One region of the Mannheimia indoligenes genome, then DNA from elsewhere that is predicted to be linked to it. Evidence: riboswitches for the same ligand, from Rfam matches in the RefSeq annotation. Region 1 holds a riboswitch; the other holds the start of a gene.
What was found. A riboswitch is a leader RNA that binds a small molecule or an ion and turns the genes downstream of it on or off. The one in region 1 is predicted to bind thiamine pyrophosphate.
Positions count from the first base shown of each region.

Region 2: it holds a riboswitch for thiamine pyrophosphate, as region 1 does, so the genes downstream of both, V6W77_RS02695 (ABC transporter ATP-binding protein) here and thiE (thiamine phosphate synthase) in region 1, are expected to answer to the same signal.

Region 1 is NZ_JBAJJM010000010.1:94,163-101,695, reverse strand. It holds gene V6W77_RS07975 (Tex family protein) at 1-1,806, shown strand, start outside; gene V6W77_RS07970 (SDR family NAD(P)-dependent oxidoreductase) at 1,849-2,670, opposite strand; gene V6W77_RS07965 (nitroreductase family protein) at 2,672-3,235, opposite strand; gene sppA (signal peptide peptidase SppA) at 3,340-5,196, shown strand; TPP riboswitch at 5,276-5,372, shown strand; gene thiE (thiamine phosphate synthase) at 5,434-6,954, shown strand; gene V6W77_RS07950 (MFS transporter) at 7,001-7,533, opposite strand, start outside.
Region 2 is NZ_JBAJJM010000004.1:10,878-18,410, forward strand. It holds gene brnQ (branched-chain amino acid transport system II carrier protein) at 1-866, opposite strand, end outside; gene fabG (3-oxoacyl-ACP reductase FabG) at 1,038-1,760, opposite strand; gene V6W77_RS02675 (hypothetical protein) at 1,782-2,258, opposite strand; gene fabD (ACP S-malonyltransferase) at 2,276-3,211, opposite strand; gene V6W77_RS02685 (epoxyqueuosine reductase QueH) at 3,315-4,061, opposite strand; gene ispB (octaprenyl diphosphate synthase) at 4,164-5,159, opposite strand; TPP riboswitch at 5,277-5,367, shown strand; gene V6W77_RS02695 (ABC transporter ATP-binding protein) at 5,442-6,161, shown strand; gene V6W77_RS02700 (ABC transporter permease) at 6,161-6,925, shown strand; gene tenA (thiaminase II) at 6,941-7,533, shown strand, end outside.

The DNA.
Region 1 (7,533 bases):
GAAGATGCGGAATTACTTGCAAAACTTCGCCAATATTTGACCGCTTACGCTACCCTTGAATCGAAAGTGATTGAGGGTAAAGAGGAAGAGGGTGAGAAATTCCGTGATTATTTCGCCCACAGTGAGCCGTTTAAAACCGTGCCTTCCCACCGAGCATTAGCAATGTTCCGAGGGCGTAACGAGGGCATTTTATCCCTTTCGCTAAATGCCGATCCGGAAGCGGAAGAAGGGGCAAAAAGCAGCCATTGTGAAGAGATTATCCGCAGCCACTTAGGTGTGATTTTCAATAATCAACCTGCCGACAAATGGCGTGAGCAAGTGATTGCGTGGACGTGGAAAATCAAAGCGGCTCTGCATTTAGAGACCGAATTAATGAGTACTTTGCGTGAAAAAGCGGAAGATGAGGCAATTGATGTTTTCGCCCGCAACCTTTCCGCCTTATTGATGGCTGCACCGGCAGGGGCAAGAAATACGATGGGCTTAGACCCCGGCTTGCGTACCGGCGTAAAAGTGGCGGTGGTGGATAACACAGGCAAACTGCTTGATACTGCGACCATTTATCCGCACACAGGGCGAGAATCAGAGGCTCAAGTGGCGATTTTCAGCTTGATTAAAAAGCATAATGTTGAGCTGATTGCGATTGGTAACGGCACGGCTTCTCGTGAAACTGAGCGTTTTGCCAAAGAAGTGATCAAAGAAATTAAAGAAAATAAACCACAAACTGTCGTTGTAAGTGAGGCTGGAGCATCGGTCTATTCTGCCTCAGAATTTGCTGCTAATGAATTCCCGAATTTAGATGTCTCGCTGCGTGGTGCGGTGTCGATTGCCCGCCGTTTGCAAGATCCGTTGGCGGAATTGGTAAAAATCGAGCCGAAAGCGATTGGAGTGGGGCAGTATCAGCACGATGTGAATCAATCCCAATTAGCCCGCAAACTGGATGCGGTGGTGGAAGATTGTGTAAATGCCGTTGGGGTGGATTTGAACACCGCATCTGTACCTTTACTCGCTAGAGTAGCTGGAATGACCAAAACCTTGGCGGAAAATATTGTGGCATTCCGTGATGAAAACGGGCGTTTTGCTAGCCGTACTGAGCTGAAAAAAGTCCCTCGTTTAGGACCTAAAGCCTTTGAACAGTGTGCCGGCTTTATGCGAATTTTAGGCGGCAAAAATGCGTTAGATGCCTCTAGTGTTCACCCGGAGGCTTATCCAATCGTTGAGAAAATCCTACAGGCAACCACATCAACGTTAGCAGAATTAATGGGTAACAGCTCGAAAATCCATTCGCTAAATGCGAAAGATTTTGTGGATGAACAGTTCGGCTTGCCAACCGTGAATGATATTTTCAAAGAGCTGGAAAAACCGGGAAGAGACCCACGAGGCGAGTTTAAAACGGCGGTGTTTATGGATGGAGTGGAAGAAATTACCGACTTAAAAGTGGGTATGATCTTAGAAGGCACGGTTACTAACGTGGCAAACTTTGGGGCTTTCGTGGATATCGGTGTTCATCAAGACGGCTTAGTGCATATTTCAATGCTGTCAAACTCTTTTGTCGAAGATCCGCACACGGTAGTTAAAGCCGGTGATGTGGTGAAAGTCAAAGTATTGGAAGTGGATGCTGCCCGTAAGCGTATCGCTCTCTCAATGCGTTTAGACGATAAACCTACCGAGAAAAGTGAAGCTGCAAGCGGTCGAAATTCAGCGGAAATTCGCAAAAATCCGCAAAAAAATGACCGCTTGCAACGTGATAACCGCAACGCATTTGGTAACAATGCCTTTGCCGATGCGTTGAAAGGGTGGAAGAAGTAATCAAAAAAATAAGGATGCGTTTGCATCCTTATTTTTTATCAATCATCCACCAAACTTCCTATTCATATAATCAAAGGCTACGGTTGGTAAAATCCGTCTTAGCCACCAAAATAATTTGGTAGGGAAGGTTACTTGATAACGTGCTTTCGGCTTTTCGGCATTCAGTGCTTTTAAACAGGCTCTAGCACAGGCAGTTGCCGGTAAGGTAAAAGGATTGGCATTGCCTTTGGTGGTTAAACGTTGATATTGGCTCTGGTTGAGGGCTTTGTGATAGGAGTTTTCCACATCAATATATTGTTCTAATTTTGCCACTGAGTTTGGGCGGAAGTTACTTTGAATCGGACCGGGTTGAATCAGCGAAACATAAATATTAGAGCCGTGCAGCTCGCAACGTAAGGTATCAGCAAGTCCTTCTAAGGCAAATTTAGTCGCGTTATAAGCCCCACGATAATGCATTGCGGCAAAACCTAAAATGCTACTGTTGATTAAAATTCTACCGTGATTTTGCTCTCGGAAGATTTTCATTGCGTGATGAATAACTTCCCAAGTCCCAAACACATTGGTTTCAAAAATTTCTTGCAACGCAGCTTTTGGCACATCTTCTACACAGCCAGGCTGACCATAGCCGGCATTGCAAAAAATTGCATCTAATTGACCGCTTGTTTGAATATATTGAAAGGCATTTTGGATATGTTCTGAATGGGTTACATCAAGCAAAAGGCATTCAAACCCTTCTGATTTTAACCGCTCGACATCTTGTTCTTTTCGGCAGCTGGCGATCACTCGCCAGCCTGCATCTCTGAGATGATGTGCAGTCGCATATCCAATGCCGGAAGAGCAACCTGTGATTAAAATTGTTTTCATTTTATCTTATATAGTTTACAAAACCATCTAAACTCTCGCTTTCCGGAGCGAGAGCGATTTTGCCTTCTTCCTCAGGCGAACCGAGCATAATTAAGGCGATCACTTGATCTTGTTCTTGACAGCCAAAAGCAGAGCGAAGAGCTGAGCCATTTACCCATTTATTGGTGATCCAAACTGTATCAAAGCCGAGTGAATTTGCGGCTAGTTGAATGGCATAGCTGCTACAACCGGCAGTTATCATCTGCTCCCAAGTGGGTACTTTTGCAATACTATGATCTAACTTCGCAATTACACCAATAATCATAGGGGCTTGATTAGATAACTTTTCCGCTTTTTTCAAACGTTCTTCGCCCATATCAAATTCTTCAACCGCAGCTTTGAAGAGCTCGCAAAGTTGTGGCATTCCGCTTTTTTCAATCACCACAAAACGATAAGGTTTTAATTTGCCGTGATCAGGCACTCGCAATCCTGCTTTTAAAATTTGTTCAAGTTGTTCGGGAGTTGGGGCTTTATCACCAAATTTTTTATTAGAACGGCGATGATGTAATAGATCTAAGATTTGCATAAACATTACCTTTTATGAATTTCTTTTGGTTTAAGAATAGCATATTTTATTCATTCCGTGATTGCTTTATACTGTGCTGACTGTTTTATTTTTAGGGATTTATGATGTTAAATATGCTAAAAGCGATTTATAAAATGTTTCGCTGTATTAGAGAGTGTGTTATTAACCTCTTTTTTATCTTATTTATTCTATTCTTAGTGCCTGTGGTTGGGTTTATTACTTCTTCGCAAAACACGCAAAAACCTGTTTTTACACAAGGGGCGTTACGTTTAAATTTAGATGGTTATTTGGTGGATAATCGCGAAGAATTTACTGATTTCTACCGCTTGCTTCAATCTGAACTAGGCGGAGCCGAGCCCTTTAAAATTTCAACTTTTGATGTAGTGCAGGCGATTAGCAAAGCGAAAAATGATCCGCAAATTACAGGATTAGTGCTGGATTTGCATAATTTACAAAATGCTGATTTTTCCTCTTTAGATTTTATTGGTAATGAAATTAATAGCTTCAAAGAATCAGGCAAACCGGTTATTGCTATTGGTGAGCAATATTCACAAAAGCAATATTATCTTGCCTCATTCGCCGATGAAATTTATTTAAATAAAGCGGGTTCTGTGGAGCTTCAAGGCTTAAGCTATTCCAATACTTATTTCAAAACCTTGTTAGATAAAATTGAAGCTGAACCACATATTTTCCGTGTAGGTACTTACAAATCAGCAGTTGAGCCTTTTATGCGTGATGATATGTCTGAAGAGGCTAAACAAAATGCTCGAGGTTGGCTCAATGGTACTTGGCAACAAACGGTGGAAATGATCGCTCACAACCGTAAAATTGAACCAACAGAAATTAATTTATCTGCCGAAAACTATATTGAAAAATATAAAGCTGCAAAAGGCGATGATGCTCAGTTCGCCTTAAATCAAAAGTGGGTAACACAGCTAGTGTCTAACCAAGAAAGCAAAGCAAAGTTGATCGAGAAATTTGGTGAAAACAGTGAGGGAGCGTATAACCACATTGAATTTTCAGACTATGAACTTGAGCTAAATGACCGTTTTGCTGATATCAACGCTCCTAAAATTGCCGTTGTGAATGTGGAAGGGGCAATTATAACAGGCGAGAGCGACCAATCAGGTGTGGGTAGTGAAACTATTGTAAAATTACTGCAAGAAGCAAGAGCCGATAAAAACGTAGAAGGTTTGATTTTACGTATTAATAGTCCGGGTGGAAGTGCGATGGCATCAGAGCTTATTCGCCAAGAAGTGGAAGCATTCCAAAAAGAAGGTAAGCCAGTCGTTGCTTCAATGGGGGGAATGGCGGCATCAGGCGGTTATTGGATTGCGGCAACCAGCGATAAAATTATCGCCAGCCCAAATACCATCACCGGCTCAATCGGCATTTTTGGTTTAGCGGTAACTTTTGAAAAAACAGCTAAAAACTTAGGCGTGAGTGAAGATGGTATTGCAACTTCTGCACTTGCTGAGCCAATCGGTTTGAAAAGCCTACCGAAAGAGCAAGGTGAAGTGCTGCAAATCGGCATTGAAAATGGCTATGACCGTTTCTTAGAGCTGGTTTCTCGTGGCAGAAATATGTCAAAAGAGGCGGTAGATAAGGTCGCTCAAGGGCAAGTTTGGCTAGGCTCTGATGCACTAAAACACGGTTTAGTTGATGAGTTAGGCAATTTTAATGTGGCTTTTGTTACCTTATCTGATCTAATTAATCAAAAACGTGAAGCACAGAGCAAAGCAAAGGTTGAGCGATTCGGTTTACAATGGTTTGCCGAACAAGACGACAGCCTATTTGGCACGCTTGCCCGTGATTTCAAAACTCAGCTACAAGTGAGCCTGACTAACTGGCTTAATTTACCTGTGCTGAAGCAATCGCAGAAACAAATAGAAATCCTTTCACGTTTTAATGATCCAAAACAGATGTATCTATACTGTTTAAATTGCGGAAAAGTAAATTAATCAATGCTAACAAGCAGTTCATTTTTCAGAAAATTTTGCCAATTTTTTGTGGAAAATAACCGCTTATAAGCTATACTAAAAATGCTTGTCGGAGTGCCATAGGGCTGAGATCGCAACTGCGAGATCCGTCGAACCTGTAGGTTAGTACCTGCGTAGGGAACAAGTTTTAACATTCAATTTTACCTATTGCCACATCTCTGACAAGCAAACCCTAACTTTAAAAAAGAGGATTTTGCGATGTCTATTTCTAATACCCATCAACCTAAAGTGATTTGGACGGTTGCCGGTTCAGATTCTTGTGCCGGAGCAGGGCTACAAACCGATTTACATACCTTTCACGATTTTAATTTAGTTGGTTGTTCGGTGGTTACGTCTGTTACTGCCCAACATCCACACGGCGTGCTTTGTGTAACACCTGTTGATGATCACACTTTCCGCCGGCAGTTTGAAGCGTTACTCATTCAAGGCTATCCAAATGCAATCAAAATTGGCTTACTTTGTTCACAGGCTCAAGTTGAGATTTTATGTGAATATATCCAAAAAATTCGATTAGAAAGTAAAAACTATTGCTTTGTAGTTTACGATCCTGTTGCGGTAGCAAGTAGCGGACAGGCTCTCTCAGACAGTATTTTATTACCCGTAGTGCAAGAAAAACTCTATCCGTTAGTTGATCTGATTACACCAAATGGAACTGAATTAGCCCTATTGAGCGAGACTGAAATTAATAGGTTTGATGATGTGAAAACTGCTGCTCAAATGCTTATTTCACAAGGTGTGAAGGCAGTTTTAGCCAAAGGCGGACATTTTGAATGGCAGGGCGAAACGGTAAGTGATTATCTGCTTAACTCCCAAGACATTTTTTCCTTTTCCCACCTAAGACTGCAAAGTGTTAATACACACGGTACAGGTTGTACCTATGCTTCTGCGGTGGGTTCAATGTTAGCCAAAGGTTTTGATTTGCCTGATGCCGTAACCGTTGCTACTGCGTATTTACAAAAAGGTTTATCTGAAAAAGAAGGGAGAGGGCAAACTGCACTAAGTTCGTTATGCCACACAGGCTACCCGGAAGATATTGATTTCTTCCCTCAAACCGCACTGGTTTCTGCACCGCTCAATTTGCTGAAAAAACCTTTTGCAGCAACTGATTATCAGCTTGGGCTTTATCCTGTGGTTGAGAGTTTTGAGTGGATTGAGCGTTTAATTTCAGCTGGGGTGAAAACTTTGCAAATTCGGGTGAAAAATCGACCGCTTGCAGAGGTTGAAAATGAAATTGCCCAAAGTGTAGCACTTGCCAAGCAGCATAATGTGCGTTTATTTGTGAATGATTACTGGCAGTTAGCGGTGAAATACCAAGCCTACGGTGTGCATTTGGGGCAGGAAGATTTAGCTACTGCCGATTTGCAGGCGATTCAGCAAGCAGGCTTGCGTTTAGGCGTTTCCACTCACGGCTATTTTGAAATTATGCGAGCCTTAGCAATTCAACCTTCTTATATTGCATTTGGACACGTTTTCCCAACGCAGACAAAGGAAATGCCATCGCAGCCACAGGGACTGATTAATTTAGCGAAATATGTCGATCTGGTTGCACCACTTCAAATTCCAACGGTAGCAATTGGCGGAATTAATGAAGACAGAATTGAAAATGTGATGAGCACCGGTGTAGGCAGTGCTGCAGTGGTGAGTGCCATTACGCAGGCTACAGATTGGCAACAAGCGGTTAAAAATCTGGAAAAATTTGCAAGTGGCTGGAACGAATAGTTAAAGTATAGTTAGGCGGACGCAAGTTCCGCCTAATTTGTTTCAGTTAAATCTCCGCCAATTCCAAATCTTTAGTTTCGTGAACCTGCCACAATGCCCAAAAGCTTAACAATGAGGCGACAGATAAATAACCTCCAACCCCAAATAAGCCGAAGTTTTCGTTAATTTTAACCGCAATAATGGTAAATACACTCGCCCCTAAAATACCTGCTGCGGTGTAGGCAAGGGAGGCTCCTGTGTATCGTACTTCTGTTGGAAAAAGTTCGGGTAGAATGACTGCCATTGGTCCAAAACTTAAGCCTATTAAGATCATTCCGATGGTTAAGAAAATAAAGATTGAGGTTGGTGTGCCATTTTCTAGAAAAAACGGCATTATTAAGCCGTAAATTACGGTTGCCCCTGTGGCGATGAGTAGTAATAAACGGCGACCGATGCGGTCGGAATATAAGCCTGAGAAGAAAATGGCGATCCCGAAAATCACGGATGTGATCAGCAAATATTGGGTGTAGAGATTTGCCGGCAAGCCTAAACCTGTGGCGTAACCTGCTTTAGACACCGCAACAGGGCTTTTTATGAAAA
Region 2 (7,533 bases), on a different contig from region 1:
AGTAGCGTACGACCAAACTCACCGAAGGTATCAGTTGCGACACTATTAAGAATAAATGTACCGATGTTTTGACCTTTTGCATTCAGCTCTGCGAGAGTTTCTGCACTAATTGGATAGTGATTACCAATCCACGCAAGAGAAATGTAAATTGCTGCTAATGCAATAGCTGCAATTACCCCAGCCATTGAAGTCTGCTTGATTAAGTCCTTACCACCGATACCTTTCGCCTTAATTGCACTGATCACAATCACAGAGAAAGTAATCGAGGCTAGAGCATCCATTGTTAAATAACCTTCAACAATACCTGTAAAGAGAGGGGTTTCGGGATCCGCTTTGGTTGCCACCGCAGGTAATTCATTTCCGCCTAATAAGATAACCGCTTTAACTACTAATGCTAAAATTGCAACCAATAATACAGGGGTTAAGATTGCTCCAATTCTATCTACTACCGTTGATGGGTTTAAGCTGAACCATACCGCAATTAAGTAATAAGCGAGTGTAAATATCAATAAAGAAAGCGTGCTACTTTCACCAATAAACGGTACAACCGCCATTTGGTAAGCCGTTGCCCCTGTACGAGGAATTGCAAAGAATGGTCCGATAGTTAAATAAATTGCCATTAAAAATAGCAGAGAAAAATAAGGGTGAACATTTTTGCTCAACGCTTCTTTGTAACCACCTTGATAGTAACCGCTCACGGCAATTCCGAGCAGTGGCAAACCCACACCGGTAATCACAAAGCCAATAATAGAAGGCAGAAAATCAACGCCACTATCTAAACCGAGTTTTGGCGGAAAAATTAAGTTACCCGCCCCAAAGAAAATCGCAAAGAGCATAAAGCCCACGATGAAGGTATTTTTAGTCATAATAATTACTACTTAAAAATTAAAAGGAAAGACATTAAAAAAATAAGGGGAGAATTGTGCCATATTTGCCAACTTCTTGCAAAAAAAGACCGCTTGATATTATGGAAAAATGCGTTTTTAGAAAAGAAAAGTCGGCAAATTGCCGACTTTTAACAAAATAGAAAGGAAATATTAACCCATATATAACCCACCATTCACGTGAATGGTTTCTCCGTTGATATAACGTGCATCATCTGAGGCTAAGAATGCTACTGCTTTTGCAATATCTTGTGGAGAGCCAAGTTCGCCAGCCGGAATTTGACTTAAGATTGCATTGCGTTGATCTTCGTTTAGTTCATCGGTCATATCTGTTGCGATAAAGCCCGGTGCAACGACGTTTACCGTAATGCCACGGCTTGCGACTTCTTTCGCAAGTGATTTAGAGAAACCGACTAAGCCTGCTTTTGCCGCACAATAGTTAGTTTGCCCCGGATTACCCATTGAGCCAACTACAGAACCAATGCTGATGATACGACCGCCTTTTTTCATCATTGGGCGTAAAACAGCTTTAGACAAACGATAAACTGATGTAAGGTTAGTTTGAATGATGTCGAACCAATCATCATCTTTCATACGCATTAATAAACCATCACGGGTGATGCCTGCGTTATTCACTAATACATCCACATCACCAAAGGTTTCTTTAATCTGTTTTAACACAGAATCAATAGATTCTGCATCTGCCACGTTTAGCACTAAACCTTTACCATTTTCGCCTAAGTAAGCAGAAATAGACTCCGCACCTTTTTCAGAGGTTGCTGTACCAACGACGGTATAGCCTTTTGCGACTAATTCTTCGGCAATTGCTTTGCCGATACCACGAGTTGCACCTGTAACTAATGCGATTTTGCTCATACATTCTCCTATAAAAGACGATTAAAGCGTTAAAATATAAAAAATAAAAAGAATAATAAAGTAGTTTATCACAGTGGTTGAACCACCGAATAACGCATATTTAACTGCTGAACCTTGCTGTGGATAAATCCAACGTGGGCGAGCAAACGCCCATATTGTTGAGACTATCAATAATCCTAAACTACTTAATAAATAAATTTGAAATAAAACGACCGCACCTTTTGGATCACCTTTGCTTAACAGCACGCCATAAATAGCCCACGCTTGAATGGCGGCGGTAGTAAGTGCGGCTCCGCCAATAAACGCTCGGCGAATTTTCGGATTGATAGCCAAAAAGTAAGCTAAAAATGAGCAGGCAGCGGCAACCGAAAGCATACCAAATTGTTTAAATATGGAACTACTTCCAAGCGGATCGACATTACTAAACATATAGCTGGCAGGCACTATGACTAAGGCAATCAATACACTGAACAGCATAAATAAAGTTTCTTTGCTCATTTTATCGCTGATTGAAATTAGGCTTGAACTGCCTCAAGGCTGGCAACATCGTTTACCGCTTGTGCTGATAACTCTTTCACAATACGGCTTGTTAAACCGGTTAATACTTTGTTTGGACCGATTTCATAAAGCGTTGTGATGCCATCTTGTGCCATTTTTTCAACGGTTTCTGTCCAACGCACAGGGCTATAAAGCTGACGAACAAGTGCGTTGCGGATGGTATCTGCATCGCTTTCAACTGCCACATCCACGTTGTTAATAACAGGTACAAGCGGTTGATTTAGCGTGATATTTTGCAATGCTGCGGCTAATTTTTCCGCAGCCGGTTTCATTAACGCACAGTGTGAAGGCACGCTCACTGCTAATGGTAACGCACGTTTTGCCCCAGAAGCTTTGCATAATTCACCTGCTTTTTCTGCTGCCGCTTTTGTACCGGCAATTACTACTTGCCCCGGTGAGTTAAAGTTTACTGCTGAAACAATTTCACCTGTTTCAGTTGCTGCTTGTTCGCACGCCTTGATAATCGCTTCATTGTCTAAACCGATAATCGCATACATTGCTCCGCTACCTGCCGGCACGGCTTCTTGCATTGCGTTACCACGCAATTCAACTAATTTGATGGCATCTTGGAAGTTTAACACGCCGGCACAAACTAGGGCAGAGTACTCACCTAAACTATGACCTGCCATCACAGAGGGTTTTAATTCAGGGTATTTTTCTTGCCATACACGGAAAATCGCCACCGATGCGGCTAATAAAGCAGGTTGAGTGCGTTGAGTTTGCCCTAATTCTTCCGCTGTGCCATTTTGAACTAAATCCCATAAATCATAGCTAAGCACATCACTTGCTTGTTTGAAGGTTTCTTCTACGATTGGATATTGTGTAGCAAGGTCTGCAAGCATTCCGATAGCTTGTGAGCCTTGACCGGGAAAAACCATAGCGAATTTTGACATTTTTTATTCCTCTTTTAAATTGTAACCTGTAGGGGAAAATTGCAATTTGCCCCTACGATGTAACCTTGCAAATTTTTGGTGAAATCTGACCGCTTGTAGTAGATTAATCTGGCGAATAATACAGTTTACCGATCTCAATTCGCTCACGCCCAGTTTCCAATCGCCATTTGTTGCTATCACGCAGGGAATAAACGCAACCGCAATATTCCTGCTGATAGAAGCGTTCACGCTTACTGATTTCGATCATACGCTGAGAACCACCGCCTTTTCGCCAGTTGTAATCCCAGTAAACCACATCATCAAATTTAGCGGCGGCACGGTGTCCGCAGTCGTTGATTTGGTTCATATCTTTCCAGCGAGAAATACCTAAGCAACTGGTAAAGACCGGGAAGCCGTTGTTGTGGGCGTATTCCGCCGCTTTTTCAAAACGCATATCGAAACACATTGTGCAGCGAATGCCTCGTTCAGGTTCCCATTCCATACCTTTGGCTTTTTTGAACCACTCTTTGCGGTCGTTTTCGTAGTCGTCATCTAAATCGATAAACGGAATACCCCACTTTTCAGCAAAGCGGATATTCTCTTCCTTGCGAATGAGATACTCCTTGAGTGGGTGAATGTTCGGGTTATAGAAATAGATGGTAAATTCAATGCCGGAGGCGTGAATTGCTTCCATCACTTCGCCCGAACACGGAGCACAGCAAGAGTGCAACAGCAACTTATTGTGTCCGTTCGGAAGAGTTAATTTCTCACGCACAAACGGGGCGTTTGGGTCTTTTTTTTGATTTTGAGCTCTGCGTCTAGCACGCACGCTTTCAATATGTTCTTGAGGTTGTTGGTTTTGTTCTGTCATTGTTATGTAGGGGCAAATAACATTTGCCCAAAAGAATTATAGGTTATGGAGCAAATATCATTTGCCCCTACAAGCGGTTAAATTTATCTGATTTTTTGCAAATTAATAGGATCTATCCACCGACAAATATGCCAATGAAATCAATGCCTGTTTATATTCGCTCTCAGGCAATACCGCTAACGCATCGACCGCTTTTTGGGCTTCTTCACGGGCTTTTTGCATTGCGTAGTCGAGAGATTTGTGTTCCGTCATAATGGCTAAAACGTCTGGAATTTGCTCCAATTCACCACCGTTTTCAATTGCATTGCGGATCAGCTCCACTTGAGCGGTTTTGCTTGCTTTTTCCGCTGCGTGCATTGCGTGTAAGAGCGGAAGCGTTGGTTTGCCTTCTACAAAGTCATCACCTACATTTTTGCCTAAACTTTCACTTTGGGCGGAGTAGTCTAAAATATCATCAACAAGTTGGAATGCCGTGCCTAAATAACAACCGTAATCTTTTAAGCCGTTTTCGATTTCTTCGCTTGCTTGTGCGGCAATTGCCACACATTGAGTCGCAGCTTCAAACAAACGTGCGGTTTTGTTGTAAATCACACGCATATAGTTTGCTTCTGTGGTGTTTGGGTCGTTCACATTCATTAATTGCTGAACTTCACCTTCTGCCAACGCATTGGTTGCCGAAGACATTACTTTTAATACACGAAGCGAGTCTAAATCCGTCATCATTTGAAAAGAACGAGTGTAGATATAATCGCCCACTAACACGCTTGCTGCATTGCCAAACACCGCATTTGCAGTATCTCGCCCACGACGTTTGTCGGATTCGTCCACCACATCATCGTGTAAAAGTGTTGCCGTATGTACAAACTCAATAAAAGCCGCCGCTGTAATATGTTTTTTACCTTGATAACCTAACGCACGGGCTGCAAGCACTGAAATTAATGGGCGAATGCGTTTGCCTCCGCCTGCGATAATGTAATGCCCAAGCTGGTTAATCAATAAGACTTCCGAATTAAGTTGAGCCAAAATTTCTGCGTTTACCGCTTGCATATCTTCATTTGCAAGGGCTTGAATTTGTTCGAGAGTTAATTGCGTAGCCATTTGTTTCCATCTGATTAGGTAAAATTTGCTCTACATTCTACCCTAAATCAGCCGTCTTCAAAAAGAATAATTTCAGAAAGCATTTGCATATCGGGCTAAATTTTCTTAGACTTGAGCTAATTTTAGTCGGGGTGCTGTTTTCAGCTGAGATGATACCCGTGAACCTGATTCAGTTAATACTGCCGTAGGAAACTAATGATGCCAAACTCAATCCCTATCTCTATTCTTTCGTCTTTTTCACGCGTTTCTTGCCTTACTCTAAATCGTTGATTTGGAGGCATTATGCACATTGAAATCCGCAATCTTTGCTTAACATTTGGCGAGCAAGTGCTATTTCAACATTTCAATTTTCAACTTAAAAAAGGAAGTTGGACCAGTCTATTAGGAGCAAGTGGTGTCGGAAAGTCAACACTTTTACGTATTATTGCAGGATTAGAAAGCGAAGCGATACAATCGGGTGAAATTTCTTTTGATCCCAACACTTGCATTGCGTGGTTAGCTCAAACCGACTCGCTTTATCCGTGGTTATCAATAATTGACAACGTTCAGTTACAGGCTTATTTAAGTGGTCAAAAATCAGCAGAAAGTCAAGAAAAAGCGATAAGCCTACTTGAGCAAGTCGGGCTAGGTGAGCATTTGCATAAGCGTTGTTATCAACTTTCGGGCGGTCAGCGGCAACGAGTGGCGTTAGCTCGCACGTTAATGCAAGAGGCAAATCTCATTTTAATGGATGAGCCATTCTCCGCCCTTGATGCAGTAACTCGCCATCAATTACAAGCCCTTGCCGTTGAGCTGTTGCGAGATAAAACGGTGTTGTTGATTACGCACGATCCGCAAGAAGCAATTCGTGTAAGCGATGAAATTCGCATTTTACGTCATCAACCTGCTGAAATTGCTCTAACTATTGCCCTAGAAGGCGACAGACCACGAGAACTTAACAATCACCGGCAATGGGTATTACAGCAACAATTATTTAATGAATTAACCGGCGGAGGAGAGTAATGCGTTCCTTTTTGCAAAAAATGCCACTTTTTCGACCGCTTGTGATTGCATTTAGCTTGTTTTTATTGTGGCAAGGGGCGGTTAGTTTTGGTGGAATGCCTGCTTATATGTTGCCTTCACCGCTTACGGTTTGGCAAAAGTTAATTGAAAATGCTCCGCTTCTTGCCACTCACGCTCAAATCACGTTATTGGAAATTGCATTAGGGTTGTTGCTAGGCTTTTTATTTGGGCTAGGCTCTGCATTATTACTAATTCGCTATCGCAGGTTGTCTAAATTCTTGCTGCCTTTACTTGTTATTTCTCAAGCTATTCCTGTGTTTGCTATAGCCCCACTTCTCGTACTGTGGTTTGGCTATGGGCTTGCTTCCAAAATTGTGATGACGGTGCTGATTATTTACTTCCCTGTAACTGCTGCCTGTTTTGATGGGTTACGCAATACACCAAAAACTTGGTTGGATTTGGCAAAAACCTTAGAGATTTCACCTATTGCAATGTTATTTAAAGTTCAGCTCCCTGCTGCGTTGCCATCACTGGCTTCAGGTTTACGCATTGCAGTGTCCGTTGCCCCTATTGGAGCTATTGTGGGGGAATGGGTAGGTTCATCACAAGGTTTAGGCTACTTAATGCTCCACGCTAACGCTCGTATGCAGACAGACTTGATGTTTGCCGCTCTTTTTATTTTGATTGTGATTGCATTATTACTCTACTTTGTTACCGATAAATTACTTAAACGCCTTGTACCTTGGGCTACACATTTACATTAATAAGAAGGAGAATTTATGTCTATTATTCAACAACTTACCGAAAAAGCAGGGCAATATTGGCTTGATTATATCGATCACGATTTTGTGAAACAACTTGCTAATGGCACGTTACCCAAACAGTGTTTTCAACACTATTTAAAGCAAGATTATCGTTTTTTGTTTCAATATAGCCGAGCAATTTCACTCGGTATTTTCAAGGCTGAACGGTTTGAAGATATTCATTTCGCCCAAAAAATGAATGAAGGATTACTGAGCGAAATTCAATTACACATTGATTATTGCAAGCAATGGGGCATTAAAGAGGAAGAACTTTTTGCAACGGAAGAATCGCCCGCTTGTGTTGCCTACACTCGTTATGTTTTAGATTGCGGAATGAAAGGCGGATTAGCAGAGCTTTATACCGCTCTTGCTCCTTGTACGATTGGCTATGCTGAAATTGCTCGCCGCATTGCTCCTTATTCTGGGGCGAATAATCCTTATCAAAGTTGGATTGATACTTACGCATCAAGTGGGTTTCAGCAAGACAGCCAAGCCTTTGCTGATTATTTGGCTAAACTCTATGAACCTTTAAATGAAACACAAAAAGCTGAATTACAACAAATTTTCAA